One region of the Pseudoalteromonas sp. SG43-4 genome, then DNA from elsewhere that is predicted to be linked to it. Evidence: riboswitches for the same ligand, from Rfam matches in the RefSeq annotation. Region 1 holds a riboswitch; the other holds the start of a gene.
What was found. A riboswitch is a leader RNA that binds a small molecule or an ion and turns the genes downstream of it on or off. The one in region 1 is predicted to bind cobalamin.
Positions count from the first base shown of each region.

Region 1 (11,512 bases):
TTAAATTTATCGTCAAACTACATCCTGAAATAGCCATCAAAAGCCGTTCGGTCCGTAAACGCTTTACTAAAGTGTTAGAAAATAACATTAAGATTGTATTGCGACGTCTTGACGAAAAAGTACAAGTAAGAAATAACTGGGATAATATTTCAGTTGTTACAAAGCTTGAAGATGCACAAGTTCGCCTTGATTTTATCGACAGCCTTAAACGCATACCTGGTATCGTTCAGTTTATTGAAGTAACTGAGACGCAATTTGAAACTCTCGATGATATCTATCAAAAAACAATAGCGTTAGTGGGTCATACAATTGTGGGTAAAACCTTTTGTGTGCGTGCTAAGCGTATAGGCCAACACGACTTTACCTCGACTGATTTAGAGCGTTATGTTGGTGGTGGGCTAAATCAACATATTGAAGGCGCAAGCGTTAAGCTTAGCCGTCCAGAAGTGACAATACGCTTAGAAGTAAAAGATGATAAAGCTTATATTGTTTCGCAAACGCATTTTGGTATGGCGGGCTTTCCACTACCAACGCAAGAAGACGTGCTTTCGCTTATGTCGGGTGGTTTTGACTCTGGCGTAGCAAGTTACCAAATGATTCGTAAAGGCGCACGAACGCATTTTTTATTCTTTAATCTAGGTGGCGCAGCGCACGAGATTGGTGTTAAGCAAGCGAGCTATTTTTTATGGAAAAAATACAGCTCAACACATAAAGTTAAATTTATAACAGTTGATTTTGAACCTGTTGTTGCTGAAATTCTAGAAAATGTTGAAAACAGCCAAATGGGTGTTGTACTTAAACGTATGATGATGCGAGCAGGAAGTGTAGTGGCTGAAAAGTTAAACATTCAGGCGCTTGTCACTGGTGAAAGTATTGGCCAAGTATCTAGTCAAACATTAGCGAACTTAAGCGTGATTGACCGCGTTACTGAAACGCTTATTTTACGCCCGCTAATTCAAAATGATAAACAAGAAATTATTAATCTTGCTCGCCAAATTGGTACAGCTGAAATGGCTGAAACGATGCCTGAATATTGTGGTGTTATTTCTAAAAAACCGACAGTTAAAGCCAAAATTGAAGTAATAGAAGCCGAAGAAGAAAAGTTCGATTTTGATGTGCTAGATACCGTAGTAAATAACGCGCGCATAATGGATGTACGCGATATTGACGTAGAAGCAAAGCAAGAGCTAAAAGAGGCTGAGTCGGTTGCTGATTTACCTGCAGGCTCTGTAGTAATTGATATTCGCTCACCAGAAGAAGAAGAAGCTGCACCGCTTGTAATCGATGGTGTTGAAGTGGTGCATTTGCCGTTCTTCCGTTTAGCTACTAAGTTTGGTGATTTACCAAAAGACACTGACTACTATTTATATTGTGACAGAGGCGTAATGAGCCAACTACAGGCACTTATGCTGCACGAACAGGGCTTCGAAACTGTAAAAGTTTATCGCCCGTAAAGTTAAAAGCTTATATAAGCGTGGTTTATACCACGCTTTTTTTTGCCTGAATTTTGACTAACAACTCATCGTTGTAAGGCGTTGGAATACTGTAAAGTTTACCTTGTTGGCTAATATAGCCACATATAGCTGATATTTCAGTTTCTCTATTGTGAGCTATATCTTGCTGCATTGATGAGTAATTATTTGCGGTTAACTCCATTATTTTATAAGCGGTATTGAGAGCTTTAATTAATGGGATATTAAGCCCTTGAGCCTTTGCAATATTGCATGCTTCAGTGAGTGCATTAAAAATTATTGTATTGTACTTAGGTGCACGTAATTCGCCATTTTTTACATTACTTAAAGCGCTTAATGGATTAATGGCAATATTGACGAGTAGCTTTTCAAAACGAAGCTGCTGAATGTTATTAGTAAACTTTAGGTTGGGTATTACTTTAAAAATATCAGCTATTGGCGCACTATTTTGAAGTGCAAGCTCATTACAGCCACCAATAACGCTTTGTCCTTCACCTGTGTGTTGCACAATATATTGGTTTGATTTAAAGCCCGCTATGCTTGTCGTTAAAAAGTAGAGTGCTTGATGGGTGTTTAGCTGGTTATTTATCTCATCAACGTTGCCCATTCCATTATGCGAAAGTACAACAGAGCAATGTGTCGGTAAAAATGGCTTTATTTGAGAAAACGCATCAAGCACTTGAAAAGCTTTAACGGTAAATAAAATTACATCAAATTCAGTTGCTTTATCTAACTGATTTAATGAAATAAATTTTGCATTAATTTTTTTTGATGCACCCTTAGCTCTGCTGTAAAAGCGGGTGTTTGTTGGGTTTTTACGAGTTAAAACACTGACATTATGCGATGCGCTCAAAAAGTGGCTCAGCAATAAGCCAATAGCGCCATCGCCAACGATTAAAATATTAGCCATGTGGGTTCTTTTTTCGAGGTGTAAAAATTACTCTAAGTAAAAAGTAGCTTGCAGCACCTGCAAAATCAGCAAAAAAATCACCAAGTGATGCTTGCCTATAAGGTAGTGCGTCTTGCATTATTTCTATCGAGGCGCCATAGCCTGCTAATAAGAGTATTTGAGCATATAAAGGAAGCTTAAAAGCCTTATCCATTATTATGGCTAATATAAAAAAAATCCCAAAATGGGCGACTTTATCAACATGAGGGAATAAATTTACAACGCCACCTTTTATTTCTTTAGCAAATAAAAAGGTGAAAGCCACTATGCTGATTAAAAAAACTGCTTGATAAACACGCCTTGTCACGACAAATCCTAAAATCGCTTAAAAAAGAGGCGCAAGTATATCAAACTAATTTAGTATCGCACCTGAACAAGATGCAGAAAAATGTAAAGATTTATAATTTTAGCGTTATAATTGCCACATAAAATTAAGATTAAATAGTTAGGAGTATACTAATGCCTTCATTTGATATTGTATCTGAAGTAGAAATGAACGAAGCTAAAAATGCGGTTGATAACGCAAACCGTGAATTAGAGACTCGCTTTGATTTTAGAGGCGTTGATGCATCTATTGAGCTAAACGATAAAACAATTAAGCTTAAAGCAGAAGCTGACTCTCAAGTTATGCAGTTGTTCGATATTTTAGCGGGAAAAATTTCAAAGCGCGGTATGGATGTAGCTAGTTTAGAACTTCAAGATATTAGCCGTGCAGGAAAAAATGTATTTCGTAACGTTGGGTTAAAGCAAGGTATCGAAAAAGACATGGCCAAAAAAGTGGTTAAAGCCATTAAAGATTCAAAAGTTAAAGTACAAGCCGCTATTCAAGGCGAAGAAGTGCGTGTGACAGGTAAAAAGCGTGACGATCTTCAAGAGGCAATGCAGGTAGTACGCAGTGCCGATTTAGGTCAGCCTTTTCAGTTTAAAAACTTTCGCGACTAATTTATAAACTGTTTTTAATAAAAATGCTTTAATTTGTCTATATTTGCAGACAGATTAAAGCTACTTAATTTTTTACAACTTTCCCACCTTATCCTCTCGTAGTTCTGCATGTATTAATCCACCTTTTGATATTTAAGCTATTATATTTAATTGAATATAATAAAAATTTCACTCTAGAAGGTATTAAAATGAGACCCCATCAATTATTTCTGTTATTTGTTTTGCTTATATTTACCAAGCCAAGCTTATCAAAGCCAGTTGATATTGATGTATTGGTCGAAGATGGCTACTTTCCGATTATTATTAACGCGCAAAAAAAGCAGGGCTTTGCTCCTGAGTTTATTAATATTTTAAACGACGCACAGGAGGAATTTAACTTTATACTTATTTCTTTACCTGTAAAAAGGCTTACTTTGTCTGTTGAAAAAAATAACTTCGACGTTTTATTTTTAATGGCAATGCAATGGCTGCCAAAAACAACGCAGAAAAACATTGAAAAAACTGAATTTTATACCATCACCAAAAACGAGCTTTATACACTCAAAGAGAATGCATCAGAACAAACTTATTTTGACAATCTGGACAAATTAACCAAAGTTGGGGTTTTAGGGTACTCGTATCAATTTGCAGGATTTAATACAAATGCCGAATACTTGAGAGAAGAGCACCAGGTAAGCCTTACAATCGATGAATTCAATGTAGTTAAAATGCTGCTATTAAGGCGCGCTGAAGTCGGGGTTTTAAACAGTATTGCTTATCAGTATTTTAAAAAGCAGAATATCTTAAATATGGATTTACTATTTAAGAGTGACGTACCAGATGCAGTGTATGAAACACATTTTTTGATTAACTCACAATCAAATAAAATATCTAGTCGCAAAATGGATGAAATATTAAATTTACCTACTACACAAATGCAACTTCAGAAGCTACTTGATAAGTACGGTATTCCTTCAAGCTATAATAATACAGCACTGAACTGAAATAGCTTTTAGCTATATAGACGTCCATTGACATTTGTAAACAAAATGCTCACAATGACGGCATATTTTCAAGGTGCTTGCTAGCCACTTCATGTAATGATTTTTTTAGCAGGATAATCGGGAAGTTGGTGCGTTTTCATGATGACTACAAGCCCAACACTGCCCCCGCAACGGTAGAGTATTGCATGTTTTTATGTGCTTACTGAGTCCGGAGACCGGCCTTGATGCAATCTTACTTACTTAAATCTTTGCGGTGGGCAAAGGTAGGGGATCTCATGTTAAACAAAACAACTCTAGGCGTTGCAATTTCTGCTGCGCTTTCATTTTCTGTGTCTGGTGCAGAGCAATCAATTGAAAAAATAACCGTTACAGCTAATAAGTTTGAGCAATCAATTAACGACGTTTTAGCGAGTGTAAATGTTATTGAACGTGCTGAAATAGAAGCTAGTAACGTACGCGATTTACCTACACTTTTAAGCACGCGAGTGGGTTTTCAAGTTAATCCAAACGGTGGTTTTGGTCAAAATACAGGCGTGTCACTTCGTGGTACGGGCTCTGGCGATACGTTGATTTTAATTGACGGTGTACGTACAGGCTCAGCAACACTAGGTCAAAAAGCATTAAATAATGTCCCTCTAAATAGCATTGAACGCATAGAAATTATTAAAGGCTCTCGCGCGGCTGTTTATGGCTCTGATGCACTCGCTGGTGTTATTAATATTATTACGCGTGAGTCAGATAACTTATCCCTAAGCGCTACATTTGGTTCTGACTCTTATCAAAATTATCAAGTTGCAGGCTCTGTAAAATCAGATGATATAACAACAGCATTTAACGCAGGCTTTGAAAAAACAGATAACTTTGATGTACTGCAAGGCGTAGCACCTGATGAAGATGGTTATGAAAATAAAAACCTTGGTTTTAAAGTAAACTACACCGATGCACATTACGGCGACTTTAAGTTATTAGGCCAATACAGTGAAGGCTATGCAGATTACGACAGTCGCTTTAGCCCAGCAGACAGTACGATTGAACGAGATGATTTTAAAAACTATCAACTTTCTGCAGGTTGGAGTAAAAACTACACTAACCAAACGCATAGTGTTGATTTAGCGCTTTCAACAGATGATTCAGATAACACTTATGTTGATTTTTCAGTTGGGCCAACAACAAGTACCTTTATAACTAAACGTACACAAATTGATTATAACGGCCAGTACCTGTTATCTAATGAACTTAACATTAGTGGTGGTATTAATTGGTACAACGATGATGTGTCGCATAGTTCGCAACTATTTGTTGAAGACAGCCGAGATGTACTTGCCGTGTTTGTAGGTGCTTACTACGATGCAGATAAAATATTGGCTAATTTAACTGTTCGCCAAGATGACGACGAGCAATTTGGCGATGAAACAACGTATACCGCCGCTGCGGGTTATCATTTATCTGAAGATGCAACATTTCGTATAAGCCAAAGTACTGGCTTTAAAGCTCCTACATTTAACGATTTATATTATCCAGTTTATGGTAACCCTGATTTACAACCTGAAAAATCAGTAAACCGTGAGTTAGGTTTGAGTGTAGATTTTGATATCGCGCAAGTTGATATTGCAGTATTTAGAAACGATATAGAAGATAAGATTGATTACGATGCAAACTTTGCATTGGCTAATATCGATGAAGCACGCTACGAAGGGGTTGAATTTAGCTTATCCCAGCAGTTTTTTGGTTTTGATAGCAACCTTAACTTTGCTTACTTAAGCGCTGAAGACGAAGAAACGGGCGCAGAGTTGCGTAATGTTGCTAAACGTACTTTTAACTGGGAACTTGCAAAACAGTTTGGTGCTTTTGATGCAAGCTTAGACATGCAATACCGTAGCGACCGACAAGGTGCTGTGACGCGCTTAGGCTCTTATACACTCTGGAACCTAGCGGGTAATTATCAAGTAAATGAACATATTGAAGTTTCGCTTCGTGTAGAAAACTTATTTGATAAAGAATATAACGCTGTTGATTCAAACGCTGATTTTACAACGGGTGAAGTGTATTACTACAACACGCCAGAGCGTCGCTTTTTTGCAGGCGCAAGCTACCAGTTTTAACTGTATTTATTAATATTAAAAAGCCCGACATATGTCGGGCTTTTTAATGTGTAGCTAAGTTTAACTACTAAAATTAGCTAGTCAGCTAAGAACTCTTTAAATACGGTTTCAAACTTGTGTAACTTAGGTGCTATTAAAATACTACAGTAACCCTGCTGTGGGTTTTCGTTATAGTAATCTTGATGATAATGCTCTGCTGGATAATACGTAGTGGCAGGGCTGACTTCTGTCACAATTGGCTCAGCGACATGGCTTTGCAGTTGAGCTATCATTTCGTTGGTTTGCTTAAGTTGAGCTTCATCGTGATAGTAAACCACACTTCTATATTGTGTGCCTATATCGTTACCTTGGCGATTCAATTGTGTTGCATCATGCAGTGTGAAAAACATTGCTAAGAGTGTTTCAAAGCTAACTACAATCGCGTCAAATTCAATTTTAACAACCTCAGCGTGACCAGTTGTGCCTGAGCATACAGAATCATATGTTGGGTTATTTGTTTCACCGCCGGTGTAGCCAGAGCTTACGGTTAGTACGCCATTTACACGTCTAAATGCAGCATCTATACACCAAAAACAGCCGCCACCAAATGTTGCTACTTGCGTTGTTGAGCTCATAAGTATTCCTAAAATGTATATGGGGTTTAAAGGCGAGCATAAATTGTATGCGCCGCAACAACAAGGTTACGGCGCAATTAAGAGGCTAGATCTCTTCGAAAGGTTTTTCAGCGGCTTGTTTGTCTAATTTTTGCTGTAAAAATTCAGGTGATTGAGTGTTACGTGCAAGTGCATAATATGCAGCAGGTACAACAAAAAGAGTTAGTAGGGTCGATACAATAACCCCAGTAAACACGACTACACCTATCACCATACGGCTTTCAGCGCCCGGACCTGAAGCAAGTACTAAAGGTACCGAACTCATAACCGTAGTCAGCGAGGTCATAATAATAGGGCGCAAACGCTGAGTTGCTGCTTGCAAAATAGCTTCACTAAATTCAACGCCTTTATCGCGTAGTTGGTTAGTAAATTCTACAATCAAAATACCGTTTTTAGCACTTAGCCCTATGAGCATGACAATACCTATTTGGCTGTAAATATTTAAGGTAAGTCCTGTAGCCCAAAGTCCGAACATAGCGCCCATTAAACCAAGTGGTACGGTAAGCATGATGACGAACGGATGCATAAAGCTTTCAAACTGTGCTGCCAGTACTAAAAAGGTAACAGTGAGTGCAAGTATAAATACGTAGGTCATCGCTGATGCGCCTTCGTAATAAAGCTGCGACTCGCCTTTGTAATCTACGGCGCCATCTATATCGTTTTCTTGCGCGGCTACTTCGTTTAAAAAGTTAAGCGCTTGCTCAAGCGTATAACCGTCGGCTAAGTTGGCGCTTAATGTAATTGCGCGCATACGGTTGTATCGGTTTAAGCGCGATGCGGTTGCTTCTTCTTTTAAGCTGATAAGGCTATCAAGTGGGACTAGTTCACCGCTTCGTGATTTAAGATATATATTTGAAATGTCAGTAGGGTTAGTAAAGTCTTCTTTAGTCCCTTTTAAAATTACATCGTATTCTTCACCACGGTCAATAAAGGTTGTAACACGGCGCTGGCCAAGCATTGTTTCAAGTGTACGGCCTACATCAGATACAGAAACGCCTAAATCAGCGGCCTTGTTTTTATCTATGCTGACTAAAAACTGCGGGAAGGTTTCTTTATAATCATGATCGATTCTTACTAAACCTGGGTTTTGTTCAGCACGCTTAATTATACGGTCACGCCAATCGGCAAGTTGTGCATAATCATTACCTTGCAATACAAACTCAATAGGGCGAGATGAACCACCACCGCCAATACCACGGCGCATAATGGCAAATGCACGAACATCGGTAACTTCTTGCATTTTACCGCTTATTTCGTCCATTACTTCCCATGTTGAGCGTTTGCGTTTATCCCAATCGGCCATACCAACAATAGCAACACCGCCGCTGCCACCCCAGCCAGGTACTCGAACAAGTACGCGACTTAGCTCACCTGCTTGCGAGTAAGGCATTAAGCGTTCTTCAATTTTAGCCATATTAGCGGCATTATTTTCATAACTTGCGCCCTCAGGGCCGCTCATCATAATAAAGAACGTGCCACGGTCTTCTTTTGGCGTTAGCTCAGAGGGGACTTGTAAAAACAACGAGTAACTAACAAAGCCCGCTAATAATAGGCTCACCATTAAACCCCATTTACGGGTTATGTTGGTGGAGAGTGAATTACGGTAACTTACTTCAATTTTAGTAAACTGGCGGTCCATCCATTGGCTAAATTTATTTGGTTTGTCTGATACTTTAAGTACTTTAGAACACAAGGCTGGTGCGAGAGTCAGCGCTGTAACACTTGAGAAAAATACGGCAGCACTTACCGCCATTGCAAACTCAGTAAATAATGCCCCTATACGGCCATCCATAAACACCAATGGCACAAACACCGATATTAGTACAAGCGTGGTTGCGACAATGGCAAAACCAACTTCACGCGCACCTCTATATGCAGCTAGTAATGGCGGCTCACCCAGTTCAATACGACGGTGAATGTTTTCAAGCATTACAATGGCATCATCTACTACTAAACCAATAGCCAGTACTAAGGCAAGTAAAGTTAGTAAGTTGATTGAGTAGCCCATTGCTAATAAAAACATAAAGCTACCAACAAGTGCGACCGGTACGGTAACCGCAGGAATAAGCGTTGCTCGTATATTGCCTAAAAACAAAAATATAACGAGTACGACTAAACCCATAGAGATGGCAAGTGTGCTGTAAACTTCACTAATTGATTCTTTAATAAATACAGACGAATCGTAGCTGTCTTGAATTGTGGTGCCTTCAGGTAGGTTACGTTTGATTTTTTCAAGTTCACTGCGTGCGTTATCTACTACGGTAAGCGTGTTTGCTTTAGCTTGTTTTACAATTCCTAGGCCAATCATGTTGCGCCCGTTACCACGAAATAAGCTTTCGTCATCGGCAGCTTCTAATTTTACGTCGGCAACTTCACCTAAACGCACTAAATAACCTTCTTCACCACGTTTAATAACAAGGTTTTTAAAATCGCGCTGATCTTTATAACTACGTGCGGTACGCACGGTAAAGTCGCGATCTATTGATTCTATTTCGCCGGCAGGTAATTCAACGTTTTCTGTACGCAGTGTATTTTCAATATCGCTCGAGGTAATGCCACGTGCAGCCATTGCTTGGCGGTTTAGCCAAATTTTCATGGCGTATTGGCGCTCACCACCAATACGCACGTTAGATACACCATCTACAACGGCTAAACGGTCAACGATAAAGCGCTGTGCGTAATCAGAGAGCTGTAACGAGTCCATTGTTTCGCTGTTTAATACAAACCATGCGATTGGGCTTTCATCACTATTTGACTTAGACACTTCTGGTGGGCGTACCTGATCGGGTAAACTATCAAGTGCACGTGCTACACGTTCGCGTACATCATTAGATGCGGCATCTATATCGCGGTTAATATCAAACTCAATGGTAATGTTTGAACGCCCATTACGACTAGATGAGTTTATACTTTTAATGCCTTCAATACCGGAAATTCGATTTTCTATTATTTGCGTTATTTTTGTTTCTATAATTTCGGCAGAAGCACCTGTGTATTCAGTGCTGATATTTACTATTGGTGTTTCAATATCAGGGTACTCACGAAGTGGCAGCATAGTAAATGCAACCAGACCAAAAGTAAGAAGCAGTAAATTAATTACTATGGCAAAAACGGGGCGTTTAACGCTAGTATCAGTAATTTTCACGTATTACCCCTTTACGCTTACTTTACTACCAGAGCGAATTTTTATTAGCCCTTCAGTAACAATTTGCTCGCCATCATTTAAACCTTCATCGATAGCAACCCAGCCATTATTTCTGCCAGCAACATGCACTTCAACCTTATTGGCTACTCCGTCTTGAATTTGAAAAACAAAGTGTTTGTCTTGTAAAGGGATAACCGCTTTTTCTGGCACCATTAAAGCTTGGTTACTGCTTAGCTCAAGTGCTGTATTTAGTAACATACCAGGGCGAAGTAATCCTGATTTATTAGCAAAACTTGCAGTTACTTCAACACTGCGTGTTACCGAATCAATACGCGAGCTAATATGCGTTACCTTGCCGTTAAATGTCTGCCCTGGGTAGGCATCGTTTTGGGTAAGTACTTTCATACCTATGTTTAATTGTGCTAAATATTTTTCAGGTACTTTGAAGTCAACTTTAATAATACTAATATCATCAAGTGTGGTGATTATTGTTGTGTTGCTTACGTAGGCGCCAACTGATATTTCACGCTTACCTAACAGGCCTGAAAATGGCGCGGTAATAGTCATTTCATTTAACTTTGTTTTAGCGCTTTCTAGTTGAGCTTCAGTGGCATCAACACGAGATAATTGTTCTTCAAGTAATGACTTTGCCGTTGATTGCGAGCGTGAAAGTTCGGTAAGGCGATCTAACTGGCGTTTTTCCTCACGTAAGTTAATACCGAGTTCTTTAACTGCAAGTTGCTCTTGTTGGCTTTGTAACTGTACTAATTTTTGTCCTTTACTGACTAAGTCGCCATCTTTAAAATATATATCTGTGACATAATCGTTTTGCGCACTTTTTATATAAATAGCTTGGTTTGCACGTGCACTACCGATGGCCTCTATCATCACTGCGTTTTCCTCAGAGGTAACAGTATGAGCCGTTACTTGGGTAGACATTTGTGATGAATCGGCTTGTTCGCCGTGGCTAGCGGGTAAATATAAATAAACGCTAAATATTAGAAGTAACGTAATAATAAATGGAAAAAGTGCTTTACCTGATTGTCTTGAGTACATTGATTTCATACCTGAAAATGAATTGTAAGTATTGTACGAAATAAGACCGTGAAAAGACGGTTATGTATCTCATAAATTTGTGCGTTAAGCGTAAAAGTAAATAAGATTTATTCATTGTTCCTATTTTGTTGAGGAAAAAGCGGTAATGTATGAAATTTAAAACTAGCTGTAACTTATGTATAACAACAAGAAAGGTCATAATTTGGGGCA
Region 1 is NZ_JACJFB010000009.1:91,081-102,592, forward strand. It holds gene thiI (tRNA uracil 4-sulfurtransferase ThiI) at 1-1,454, shown strand, start outside; gene H5160_RS10795 (ketopantoate reductase family protein) at 1,480-2,382, opposite strand; gene H5160_RS10800 (VanZ family protein) at 2,375-2,728, opposite strand; gene H5160_RS10805 (YajQ family cyclic di-GMP-binding protein) at 2,881-3,363, shown strand; gene H5160_RS10810 (hypothetical protein) at 3,552-4,346, shown strand; cobalamin riboswitch at 4,401-4,585, shown strand; gene H5160_RS10815 (TonB-dependent receptor domain-containing protein) at 4,622-6,448, shown strand; gene msrA (peptide-methionine (S)-S-oxide reductase MsrA) at 6,526-7,062, opposite strand; gene H5160_RS10825 (efflux RND transporter permease subunit) at 7,148-10,246, opposite strand; gene H5160_RS10830 (efflux RND transporter periplasmic adaptor subunit) at 10,250-11,302, opposite strand.

Region 2 (11,512 bases), on a different contig from region 1:
GGTGCCTACAGCAACATCAAGCCTGCCAGCTAATGATTGGCATACTAATGTACTACTGATTAGTGCAGGTATTGTAACTACATTACCCCTGCTGTGTTTTACCGGTGCAGCTAAGCGTTTGCAATATACTACACTTGGCTTTTTTCAATACATTGGGCCAAGCTTAATGTTTATACTAGCTGTGGTGTTTTATGGTGAAGTGTTTGATGCAGAGCGTGTAGTAACATTTGCATGTATTTGGAGTGCACTGGCTATTTTTAGTTGGGACTCTTACCATCAATCACGCAAACGTAAAAAAGCGGCTATTACAGCCGCAGAAGTATAATTAACTAATAAAATGGTTAACTAACTACTTTATTACGACCAGATTCTTTAGCGTCGTAAAGCTTTAAGTCGGCCTGTTTTAAAAGTTCATCAATTTGATAAACAGGCCCGTTTGCAAAGCCAATAGAAATGGTGAATTTTATTTTAGCTTTACTAAACTCTTGGCTATTCATTTCTATAAAATACCTAAAGCCTTCAAGGCGTTTAAGGGCTTCTTGTTTATCTGCATCTATAAAATAAACTGCAAACTCTTCACCACCTAAGCGCGCTACTAAGTGCTTTTTAAAGTATTTACTGAAGCAAATAGAGAGCCCTTTTAATACTTCGTCGCCAACATCGTGTCCGTATGTATCGTTAATTGATTTAAAGTGATCAATATCAAGCATAGCTAAAGCACCGTCACCTTTAGTATGTTTTATTTGCTTTAATGATTTTTCAGCTTCTTCAAAAAAGTAACGACGATTTGGTAAATTAGTTAAATAATCCGTGTTGGCTTGTCGCCTTATGGTGGCTATAAGGTCTAACATATCGACGTTTTGACTAAGCCTGCAGTAAAACTCTTCGCTATTAAAAGGTTTGTGCAAATAATCGTTTGCGCCATTTTTTAAAAATAAACTAGAAAGCCCTACAGAGTCAGAACCCGAAATACCAATAATAGCTTTTTCATCATTGCTGTATAAGCGGCGAATCTCGCTACATAGTTCATCGCCATTCATATTGGGCATTTCATTATCAGTAATAATAACTGAAATATCAGGTGAAGCTTCAAGCAGGTTTAACGCTTCTTGTCCGTCTTGTGCTTCAATAATTTGATACTTATGGCGCACTAATAAACTACAAATGTATCGTCGGGTCGATTTAGAGTCGTCAACAACGAGTACTTTTACATTTTCGTTGCGAGGCAGGCGCTGTAACTGTTTTTCGAGGTACTGATAAGCTTGTTTATTTTCTTTAATGATGTAATCGATGATTGGGTATTTTTCTACAGTGTCGCGAGTTTTTTTATCAATATTGCCCGTCATTACAATAGTTGGAATGTCTGCATTAATAGTACAAGGTATTGCCTCACCTAATGGGGCATCAGGTAATATGAAGTCAACTACAGCGCAAAAATAGCTATTTTTACTTATAAGCTCTTTTGTTTGCGCTAATGACTCAGCTATATCAACTTCATAACCAGCCTTAAGCGCGATGTGCTTTTGCACTCGCGCCATGGCAGGTGTATCTTCAACTATTAGTATTTTTCGCGTCACGGAACAACCCTATATATATTTTGCAAAAATATTTGCTTATACAAGTTGTAACTGTTAAAACGCAAAAAAGCAAATAACTTAAATACTTACAGATTATCCGCTTCTGAATAATACTCTTGGCTAATCGGCGCCGGGCTCGACATTTTTGAACGGCCAAATAAAGTATGAAACTTAGTTTTGCAGGTCGTTAGTTTTAAGTATTTTACCCAAGCTCGTTCGATTGGGTTGGTAGGTTCTTGTGAGCCAGTTACGACTGCTACAAACTGTTCTTGGTGTTCGTTTTGCGGCTCAATTGTTTTACTGTATAAGCCTTTTAAAACAACTCCGTGTTGTTCAAGTATGCTGGCTTCTAATAAGGTGAAGTTTCCGCTGCGGCTAAAGCCTCGTGGAAAGTTTTGATCATCATAAAATTGACGTTGGCTAACAAATGCTTGGCGTAGTAATGAAATGTTATTGCTCATAGCTTTATCCTCATACCTTAGTAATTAGCTGGAGTATGATGCAAGTTTGGCAATTTATTAAACAAATTATTTTTATCGTGAGGATAAAAAATTGGATATCGATTTATTAAAAACATTTGTTGAGGTAGTGCGTACGCGTCACTTTGGTAAAGCGGCCGAAAACCTTTATATTACGCAGTCTGCAGTGAGCTTTAGAATTCGCCAATTAGAGCAAGGACTTGGTGTTAATTTGTTTATTCGCCAGCGTAATAACATTCAACTTACAGCACCTGGCGAGCGTTTATTACCCCATGCACAAATGATTATTACGGGCATGCAACGCGCCAAAGTGGATGTTGCGCTTGCCGATAATATGCATAAGCAAATTAGCTTAGCAGGAACGCCCAATATTTGGGATGCTTTTTTACAGTTTGGTATAACAAATATTGTATCAGCGATGCCGGGCGTGTCATTAGTCGCAGAAGTTAAAGCACAACAAGAAAGCACTCGGCTGTTATTAGAACGCACGCTTGATTTGGCAATATTGTTTGATCCACCAAAAGTAGACGAGCTAGTGGTAGAGCGAATCTGTGAGTTGCCAATCATTCCCGTAAGCGGATACGACACTGCAACGAACGAAAACTTTTTTGATAATCAGTATGTATATGTTGATTGGGGAACTACTTTCTCACTTTGGCATGCGCGTCAGTTTACCGGTAAAACACCGCCTTATTTTAGAACCAGCACAGGACGTATTGCACTTGATTTAATACTGCAATGTGGCGGCAGTGCATTTATACCTCAAGTATTGGTAGAAGGGCATTTAGAAAAAGGTGAACTGTTTCATGTTAAAGATGTAGAAAATACCTCGCGAGACGTGTTTATAGCGTATCACAGAGACAACGAGCAAAAAGAGTTAATAGAAACCTTAGTTAATTTACTATCGCAAATGACCCCAAGCTTGTCATTAAAGAAAAGTAAGTAAGTTCGGCCGTTTATTAGGCTTTCATGTTATTTTGATTTCAAATTTAATGCATTTTTATTAATAAAAAAAGACATTAATATTTCCATTGTAATATTACTGTCATTTAGCGGTGACAAAATGCAGCAGTTTTAAAAAATTAGTCTTTTGTGATTATCCAAGGAAATAACATGAAATTTGTAAAATCGAGCTTATGCTTAGCACTATTAAGTGGTTTATCTTTTAATGCACTTGCCGATGTAGACATTTACGGTAAAGCGAATGTAACAGTGCAATCATCTGATGACGGCGAAGGATCTTTTACTGAGATAAAAAGTAATGCATCTCGTCTTGGTGTTAAAGGTTCTGAAAAAATAAATGATAGTTTAGAAGCGGTATATAAGTTTGAGTTTCAAGTTGATGTGTCTGATGCTGATTCAAAAGGCGATAACGACGACAATATTTCTGCGCGTAACCAATACGTTGGTTTAAAAGGTGCGTTTGGCCAAGTGGTTATTGGTCGTAACGATACTGCGCTTAAACAATCTCAAGGTAAGTTAGACTTGTTTAACGACCTTGAAGGCGATATTAAAAATGTATTTAAAGGTGAAAACCGTTTAGGGAATACTGTTAGTTATTCATCAAACTCATACGAAGGTTTTAAAGTACTTGCTACTTTTGTAGCTGAAGATGATGTAGACGCTGATAACGGTTACTCAATGGCGGTTACTTACGGTGACGTGGCACTTAAAAAGAGCGCAGTATATGCCTCTATCGCAGCCGATAGTGAAGTAAATGGCTACGATGTAGTACGCGCGTCAATCCAAGGTAAAGTTGAAAACTTTAAGTTAGGTGCAATGTACCAAACACAAGAAAAAGTTGACGGCAGCGCAGAAGCGGATGGTTATCTATTAAATGCAGCTTACAGCATGGGTAACAACACATTTAAATTGCAATACCAAGACATGGACTTTGACGACAGCGACGATAAGTCAGCAATATCAGTTGGTCTTGATCACAAATTAAATAAAAACATTAAAGTATTTGGCTTTTACTCAAGCTTCGACATGGACAACAACGTTGACCAAGACTACGTAGGCTTAGGTATGGAATACAAGTTTTAACTATTCGCTAAATTAGTTAAAACACTCCCTTTTTAACCGCGCTCTTTTGAGTGCGGTTTTTTTTTGCTTTAAATTATTTACTTAGCCGCCCATAATAGAGCTTCATTTGGAATGAGGTGCGAGTCCTCGACTGTTCCCGCAACTGTAATTAGCGCAAAGCTTTAAGTCAGATACAAATGGTATAATACCAATTTTATTAAAAACATGATCTTTCTAGCGAATTAAATAACTTACTAACTTCGTTAAAAATTATTCATATAAAACAAGTATATGTCATAATTTCCGCTTTGTTATTAAGCTATTTCTTTGTCGCTATAATAAATCACTAATTTAGTGCAATTGGTATAAATTCTTTTAACGAGCGGGTTTACTCATTTTTTCTTGTAGTGCATTAGTATTTTTATCGCATTTTAGTGAGTTTAATCCCGTCTAGGACTGACTATTGCACACTCAAACGCCATTAAATATACCATTACTAAACGTTAAAAACGTATCGTGGGGTATTGGCAATAAAACGATCCTCAAAAAAATAAACCTTAAAATAACCACAGGTAAATTTGTTGGTTTAATTGGACCTAATGGCGCAGGTAAATCGAGCTTATTGCGTTGTTTATATCGTTTTAATAAACCCAGTGATGGCGTTGTAGAGTTTAACAACACCGATATTTGGCAGCTAAAAAGCGATGAGTACGCAAAAAAAGTAGCGGTTGTTTTACAAGAAACCCCGTCGCAATTTAACTTAAGCGTATTTGATGTTATTGCACTTGGGCTAACGCCTCATAAATCGCTATTTAGCTCAGTAACTAACATTGATAAACAAAAAATTACCCAAGCTATCAACACTGTAGGGTTGGCAGATCATATCGATCAAAGCTTTGAGTCACTTTCGGGTGGTGAAAAGCAACGTGCCTTGATAGCCCGTGCCATAGTTCAGCAACCTCAGTTGTTAATAATGGACGAACCAACTAGCCATTTAGATGTTAAATACCAAATACAGGTAATGGAGCTTGCTAAATCGTTGGGTGTAACGGTGTTTGCATCGTTTCACGATTTAAACTTAGCTTCTGCAATGTGCGATGAACTAGTGATTATTAAAAATGGTGAAATTACACATACAGGCACGCCAAGTGAGGTATTAACCGAAAACATGCTAGGCGACGTTTTTGGTGTCTGCGCTCAAGTAAATAACCACCCGCAAATATCGGAGTCGGGAAATAGCATCCCTCATATCACTTACTTTTATGGTTACGAATAATATGAGCGCAGTTAATACTCGCCAATCACTTGCGCTATTTATCAGTGCTGCAGCTGCTTTATTTAGCTTATTTGCAGCACTTAGTTTTGGCGCAGCAGAGACCTCACTTCAAGATGTATTTAATAGCTTTTTACTCTCAAATGATGCGTCTTTTAATTCGCGTATTATTTTTGAACTAAGAATGCCACGCACATTACTCGCCTTTTTAGCCGGCTCTGGCTTAGCAATTGCGGGGCTTATTTTACAAACGGTAACGCGTAACCCTTTAGCCGATCCTTACTTATTTGGTATATCGTCGGGTGCCTCATTTGGCGTGGTGTTACTTATGGCATTAGCAGGTATTAGCGCAGGTTTTATGTTATCGGCAGCAGCGTTATTAGGTAGCTTACTTGCCATGAGTTTATTAATACTTATTGCAGGTAGGCAGCAAAGTGCACAGGTAGAATCAATGCTATTAGCTGGTGTTGCGCTGTCGTTTTTATTTAGTGCATTTACCAGCTTGTTACTTTATTGGAGCGATCCTCAGGCGGTAGCCGCTATTTTATTTTGGACACTGGGCAGCTTTGCTCGTGCACAGTGGGCTACGCTTAGTTTGCCTTTATTGGTAATCACATTGTGTACGTTTGTAATGCTGAGCTTTAGAAGGCAGCTAAATGCTATGTTACTTGGCGATGAAAGCGCAATTACATTAGGTGTTAGGGTTCAGCGCTTTAGAATACTTATGCTGGTGTTGAGCTCATTAATTACCGCTGTGCTGGTGGCTATGTGTGGTGGTATTGGGTTTGTAGGATTAATGGTGCCGCATATTGTGCGCTTTTTTATATCCCAAGGCACCATCGCTGGCTTACTGGTAACCAGCTTGGTGGGCGGTACATTTATGGTGTGGGTTGATGTACTTTCGCGCTCATTGCTGAAAAACCAAGAACTGCCCGTAGGTGTTATTACTGCAGCTATTGGTAGCGTGTTCTTTTTGAGTTTATTGTTTTTTAGAAAGCGAAGGGTGTAATTCCATGAAAACCTTAATGGTGCAAGGCACTACATCAGATGCTGGTAAAAGCACTTTAGTTGCTGCCCTTTGCAGGGTGTTTGCTAAGCGAGGGGTAAAGGTTGCGCCTTTTAAACCACAAAATATGGCACTTAATAGCGCAGTAACAAAAGATGGCGGCGAAATTGGTCGTGCGCAAGCTTTGCAAGCAATAGCAGCTAAAGTAGAGCCAGAAATAGACTTTAACCCTATATTACTTAAGCCTAATAGCGACACGGGCGCACAAGTGATTATTCACGGAAAAGCCGTTAGTAATATGGAAGCGGGCAAATATCACGACTATAAAAAAGTGGCGATGGATGCAGTAATTACTTCACATAACCGCTTAGCTAAACGCTTTGAATTACTCCTTGTTGAAGGGGCTGGGAGCCCTGCTGAAATAAATCTGCGTGAAAACGATATTGCTAACATGGGCTACGCCGAAGAGGTAGATTGCCCAGTAATTATAATTGCTGATATTGATAAAGGCGGCGTATTTGCACACTTGGTAGGTACGCTTGCGTTGTTAAGCGAGTCAGAACAAGCGCGCGTAAAGGGTTTTGTTATAAACCGCTTTAGAGGCGATATAGGTTTGCTGCAAGGCGGGCTTGATTGGCTTGAAGAATACACAAACAAACCCGTACTTGGCGTATTACCTTATTTACACGACCTTGCGCTTGATGCTGAAGACGCCGTCGCAATTGATAATAACGTAACTAACGCCACAATTAATATTGCAGTGCTGCTTGTACCCCACATTAGTAACCACACCGATTTTGATGCACTGCGTTTGCACCCAAACATTAATATAAATTATGTGCGCCATACGCAAACGATCCCAGACGTTGATCTGATAATTCTCCCAGGCAGTAAAAATGTGCTGGGTGATTTAAGTTTTTTGAAAAATGAAGGCTGGGACACTCAAATTAAGCGCCACTTACGCTATGGTGGTAAAGTACTTGGTATTTGTGGCGGCATGCAAATGCTGGGCAATACGCTCAACGATCCCGAGGGTATTGAGTCATCATTAAAGCAAGTAAATGGGCTTGCTCTGTGCGATTTTGAAACCACGCTAACAACACAAAAAGTATTAACTAAAATAACCGCTACACTGCTTTTAAATAACCAATCAACACCCTGTAGTGGTTACGAAATACATGTAGGGATTAGCCAAGGTGCAGCGCTTAATAAGCCATTTTTAACCTTTGATGAAAGCCACCCACATGGCTTTACGTTTGATGGCTTTATTAGCGATGATAACGCCATTGCGGGCACTTATTTACATGGCTTATTTGATGAAGCCGATGCTACATCGCAAATTTTAAAATGGGTAAAACCAAGCGCCTCAATTAACCCAATTAGTATTGCCGCTCACCGCGAGCAGCAGTTAGAACGATTAGCAACCATGTGCGAAACGCATTTAAACATACAGCAAATTATCTCGATTTATGAAGGGCACAATAATGACTGAACAAAACAACGATAAGCATAAGCAGCGCCAACAAAAAGTAAAAGAACAAGTGGATGCACGTGTTGCCGCCGCACAAGATGTAAAAGGTATTTTTCAGGTAATTACCGGTAATGGTAAAGGTAAATCAACCTCAGGCTTTGGCGTTGTAGCACGCTGCGTTGGACATGGTAAAAAAGCAGCCGTTTGCCAATATATTAAAGGTACGTGGGAATGTGGCGAGCGTAATTTATTACAAGGTGCAGGTGTTGAGTTTGTTGTAATGAACACCGGTTTTACTTGGGATACACAAAATAAAGAAGCCGATACTGCAGCCGCGCAGGCAACATGGCAAGAGTCAAAACGTATGCTTGCTGATAGCAGTATTGATTTAGTATTACTTGATGAGCTTACGTATATGGTGACTTACGGCTACGTTGATTTAGATGAAGTAGTAACAGCCCTTAATAACCGCCCACCCATGCAGTCAGTTATTATTACAGGGCGTGCAGCACATCGTACTTTAACCGACCTTGCCGACACAGTAAGTGAAGTGCGTAATGTAAAACATGCATTCGACTCAGGCATAAAAGCGCTCGAAGGGTTTGATTACTAATGTTTAAAGCGTTTTTTATTGGGGTGCTGCTTTTTTGTGTATCGGGCAGTGCACTTGCAGAGCTGGCTAATGATTCTAAAAAACTGCGAATAATCGCGCTTGCACCGCACATTGTCGAAAACCTATTTGCCATAGGGGCGGGCGATAATATTGTGGGCACAGTTGATTACGCCGACTACCCAAGTGAAGCCCAAAGTATTGAGCGCATAGGGGGTTATTACGGTATCTCGCTTGAAAAAGTATTGGCGCTTAAACCCGACTTAGTTATTGCGTGGAAAAGCGGAAATCAAAGCGAAGATTTAGCCCAAATAGAGCGTTTAGGTATAAAAGTGTATTTGAGTAATCCCACCACAATCGCGGGTGTAGCCCACGAGTTACTTACTTTTGGTGAATTTACAGGGAATATTGAGCAAAGCCAACAAGCGGCAAATGCATTTACACAAAAGCTAAACGCGATTGTTAAAAGCCAGCAAGATAAAAAAGATATTACCGGATTTTATCAGTTATGGGCTGAGCCCATGATGACAGTAAGTAAAAACACATGGATAAATCAGCTGATTGAAACATGCCATGTAAGTAATGTATTTGCCGATAGCGTTACAGATTATCCGCAAATTAGTATCGAAAATGTTATTGTTACTAAGCCGCAAGTTATTATTATCCCTGATGAAAAATCAAAAACACCACAGCCGGTTGTTAATTGGCAAAAGTGGCCAGAAGTACCAGCAGTTAAAAATGATCAATTTATTAGCGTAAATGCCGATTTATTACATCGTTTTACTCCGCGCATGCTAGATGGACTCGCGGATATGTGTGTTAAAATAGACGCATCACGTAAACAGATTAAGAGTACACAATGAGCAATTGGGCTACATTTTTAGAAAGTGAATTACAGCAACCTTACATGCAGCAAACGTTAGAGTATGTGGCTAATCGTCGCAATGAAGGTGTTGCTGTTTACCCGCCTGAAGCTCAAGTATTTAGTGCTTTTGATGCCACCGCACTTAATGACATCCGCGTTGTAATTTTAGGACAAGACCCATACCACGGGGAAGGGCAAGCGCATGGCTTGTGTTTTTCGGTATTGCCTGATGTAAAAAAGCTGCCACCGTCGCTTAAAAATATGTACAAAGAGTTAGCTGTCGATATCAGCGGGTTTATTATTCCTGAGCATGGTTACCTGCAAAGCTGGGCAGATCAGGGCGTGTTTTTACTCAATACAGTATTGACCGTGGAGCAAGGGCAAGCGCATTCACATAAGCATTTAGGATGGGAGCAATTCACCGATAATGTAATTGCCCATATTAATAAGCACTGCGAAGGTGTGGTATTTATTTTATGGGGTGCACATGCACAAAAAAAAGGTAAAGGCATAGATAGCGCACGTCATCATGTTTTAAAAGGGCCGCACCCATCGCCGCTTTCGGCGCATAGAGGCTTTTTTGGTTGTCAGCATTTCTCACAAACGAATGAGCTATTACAAGCCCAAGATGAAAAACCGATTAACTGGCAGGTGTAAATAACCTGAGCTCTTAATAATAAATTTATCTCATGCAGCTATCTTCAGCGCATTAAAAAGGCTTCCATATAGTGGAAGCCTTTTTGTTTAGTTGGGGCGTATTGAATTAAAAATCGAGCTCATCAATTGCAATACTGTCTGTAAAGTAGTCTAGTTCTTGTAGTTCTTTACGTAGGCGCTGTTTGTCTTTTATTGCTTCTATTTCACGCCATTTTCTTTTTTTATTTTTCTGAGAGGTTTTTCTTGTTGTATCTGGTCCTTCTAATATCTCTAATATATCGTTTAGGCTATCCATGAACTTCTCCTATTGATTTTATTGACCTCAAGAATACCTATACCACAGGCCTAGTTAAAATAGAATAAAAAAGTGACAGTTATGTTACATAAGTGTGATTAATTGATGAAGGTTTATACGAAGATTATACGAAGATTATATGAAGGTTAAATAGAGAAGTAGCCAATTTTAGGCATAAAAAAACGCCGCTATTGCGACGTTTTCTAAAACACGATTATAGCAAATTACATTGCTTTAAAACGCGCTTCTAGTTGTTCTTGTGCATCAGCAAAAGAGCGAATACCTTCAGCCAGTTTTTCAGTAGCCATAGCATCTTGGTTATGTAACCAACGGAACTGCGCTTCTGTAAGTGGTTCTGGTTTTGGCTCTTTAGGAATATCTGTTTCTAGCAAGTATTCCTGTGCGCCTTCAAGGTTACCTAAATCTTCTAAAAGATTAGGGCTAATAGTTAGCTTGTCACAACCTGTAAGTGCAATAATTTCGCCTGTATTACGGAAACTTGCACCCATCACAACTGTTTTGTAGTCATGGCGTTTGTAAAATTCAAAAATGCTGCGTACAGACTGAACACCTGGATCTTGTAGCGGATCGGTTGGTTTTTCCATACCGTTAGCAACATGCCAATCTAAAATACGACCAACAAATGGCGAAATTAGAAATACGTTTGCATCGGCACATGCGCGAGCTTGGGCATCGCTAAATAATAAAGTAAGGTTACATTTAGTACCTTCTTTTTCTAGCTGCTCAGCGGCTTTAATGCCTTCCCACGTAGACGCTACTTTGATTAAAATTTTATCTTTGCTTACACCTTCTTTTTCGTAAAGGCTAAGTAGGGTATGTGCTTTATCAATAGTCGCTTGCGTATTAAACGAAAGGCGTGCATCTACTTCAGTAGAAATATAACCAGGAACAATCTCACTAATTTCTTTACCAAGTAACACGGCAAAGTAATCACATGCTAGTTCAAGTTGTTTAGCTGGCTCTTGCTCGGTTTCTTTTGCATAGCTCCAAGCTTTATCTAGGTAAGGCTTATATGCTTCAATCTCGCTCGCTTTTAATAAAAGCGACGGGTTTGTAGTTGCATCTTCTGGTTGATGCTTTTTAATAGCTTCAATATCACCAGTGTCGGCTACGATAGATGAATGTTGTTTTAGCCTTTGTAGAGCTGAAGTCATTTGCTTTCCTCATTCCAAGCAAGTTAAAAGAAAAATCTAATCACTCTTAATATATACAATCCATACTGCAACAGTGTGA
Region 2 is NZ_JACJFB010000027.1:23,728-35,239, forward strand. It holds gene rarD (EamA family transporter RarD) at 1-325, shown strand, start outside; gene H5160_RS18755 (response regulator) at 342-1,577, opposite strand; gene H5160_RS18760 (DUF413 domain-containing protein) at 1,664-2,038, opposite strand; gene H5160_RS18765 (LysR family transcriptional regulator) at 2,130-3,002, shown strand; gene H5160_RS18770 (porin) at 3,170-4,102, shown strand; cobalamin riboswitch at 4,165-4,299, shown strand; gene H5160_RS18775 (ABC transporter ATP-binding protein) at 4,545-5,357, shown strand; gene H5160_RS18780 (iron ABC transporter permease) at 5,359-6,363, shown strand; gene H5160_RS18785 (cobyric acid synthase) at 6,368-7,852, shown strand; gene cobO (cob(I)yrinic acid a,c-diamide adenosyltransferase) at 7,845-8,444, shown strand; gene H5160_RS18795 (cobalamin-binding protein) at 8,444-9,304, shown strand; gene ung (uracil-DNA glycosylase) at 9,301-9,963, shown strand; gene H5160_RS18805 (DUF3545 family protein) at 10,070-10,258, opposite strand; gene tal (transaldolase) at 10,483-11,433, opposite strand.
Region 2: it holds a riboswitch for cobalamin, as region 1 does, so the genes downstream of both, H5160_RS18775 (ABC transporter ATP-binding protein) here and H5160_RS10815 (TonB-dependent receptor domain-containing protein) in region 1, are expected to answer to the same signal.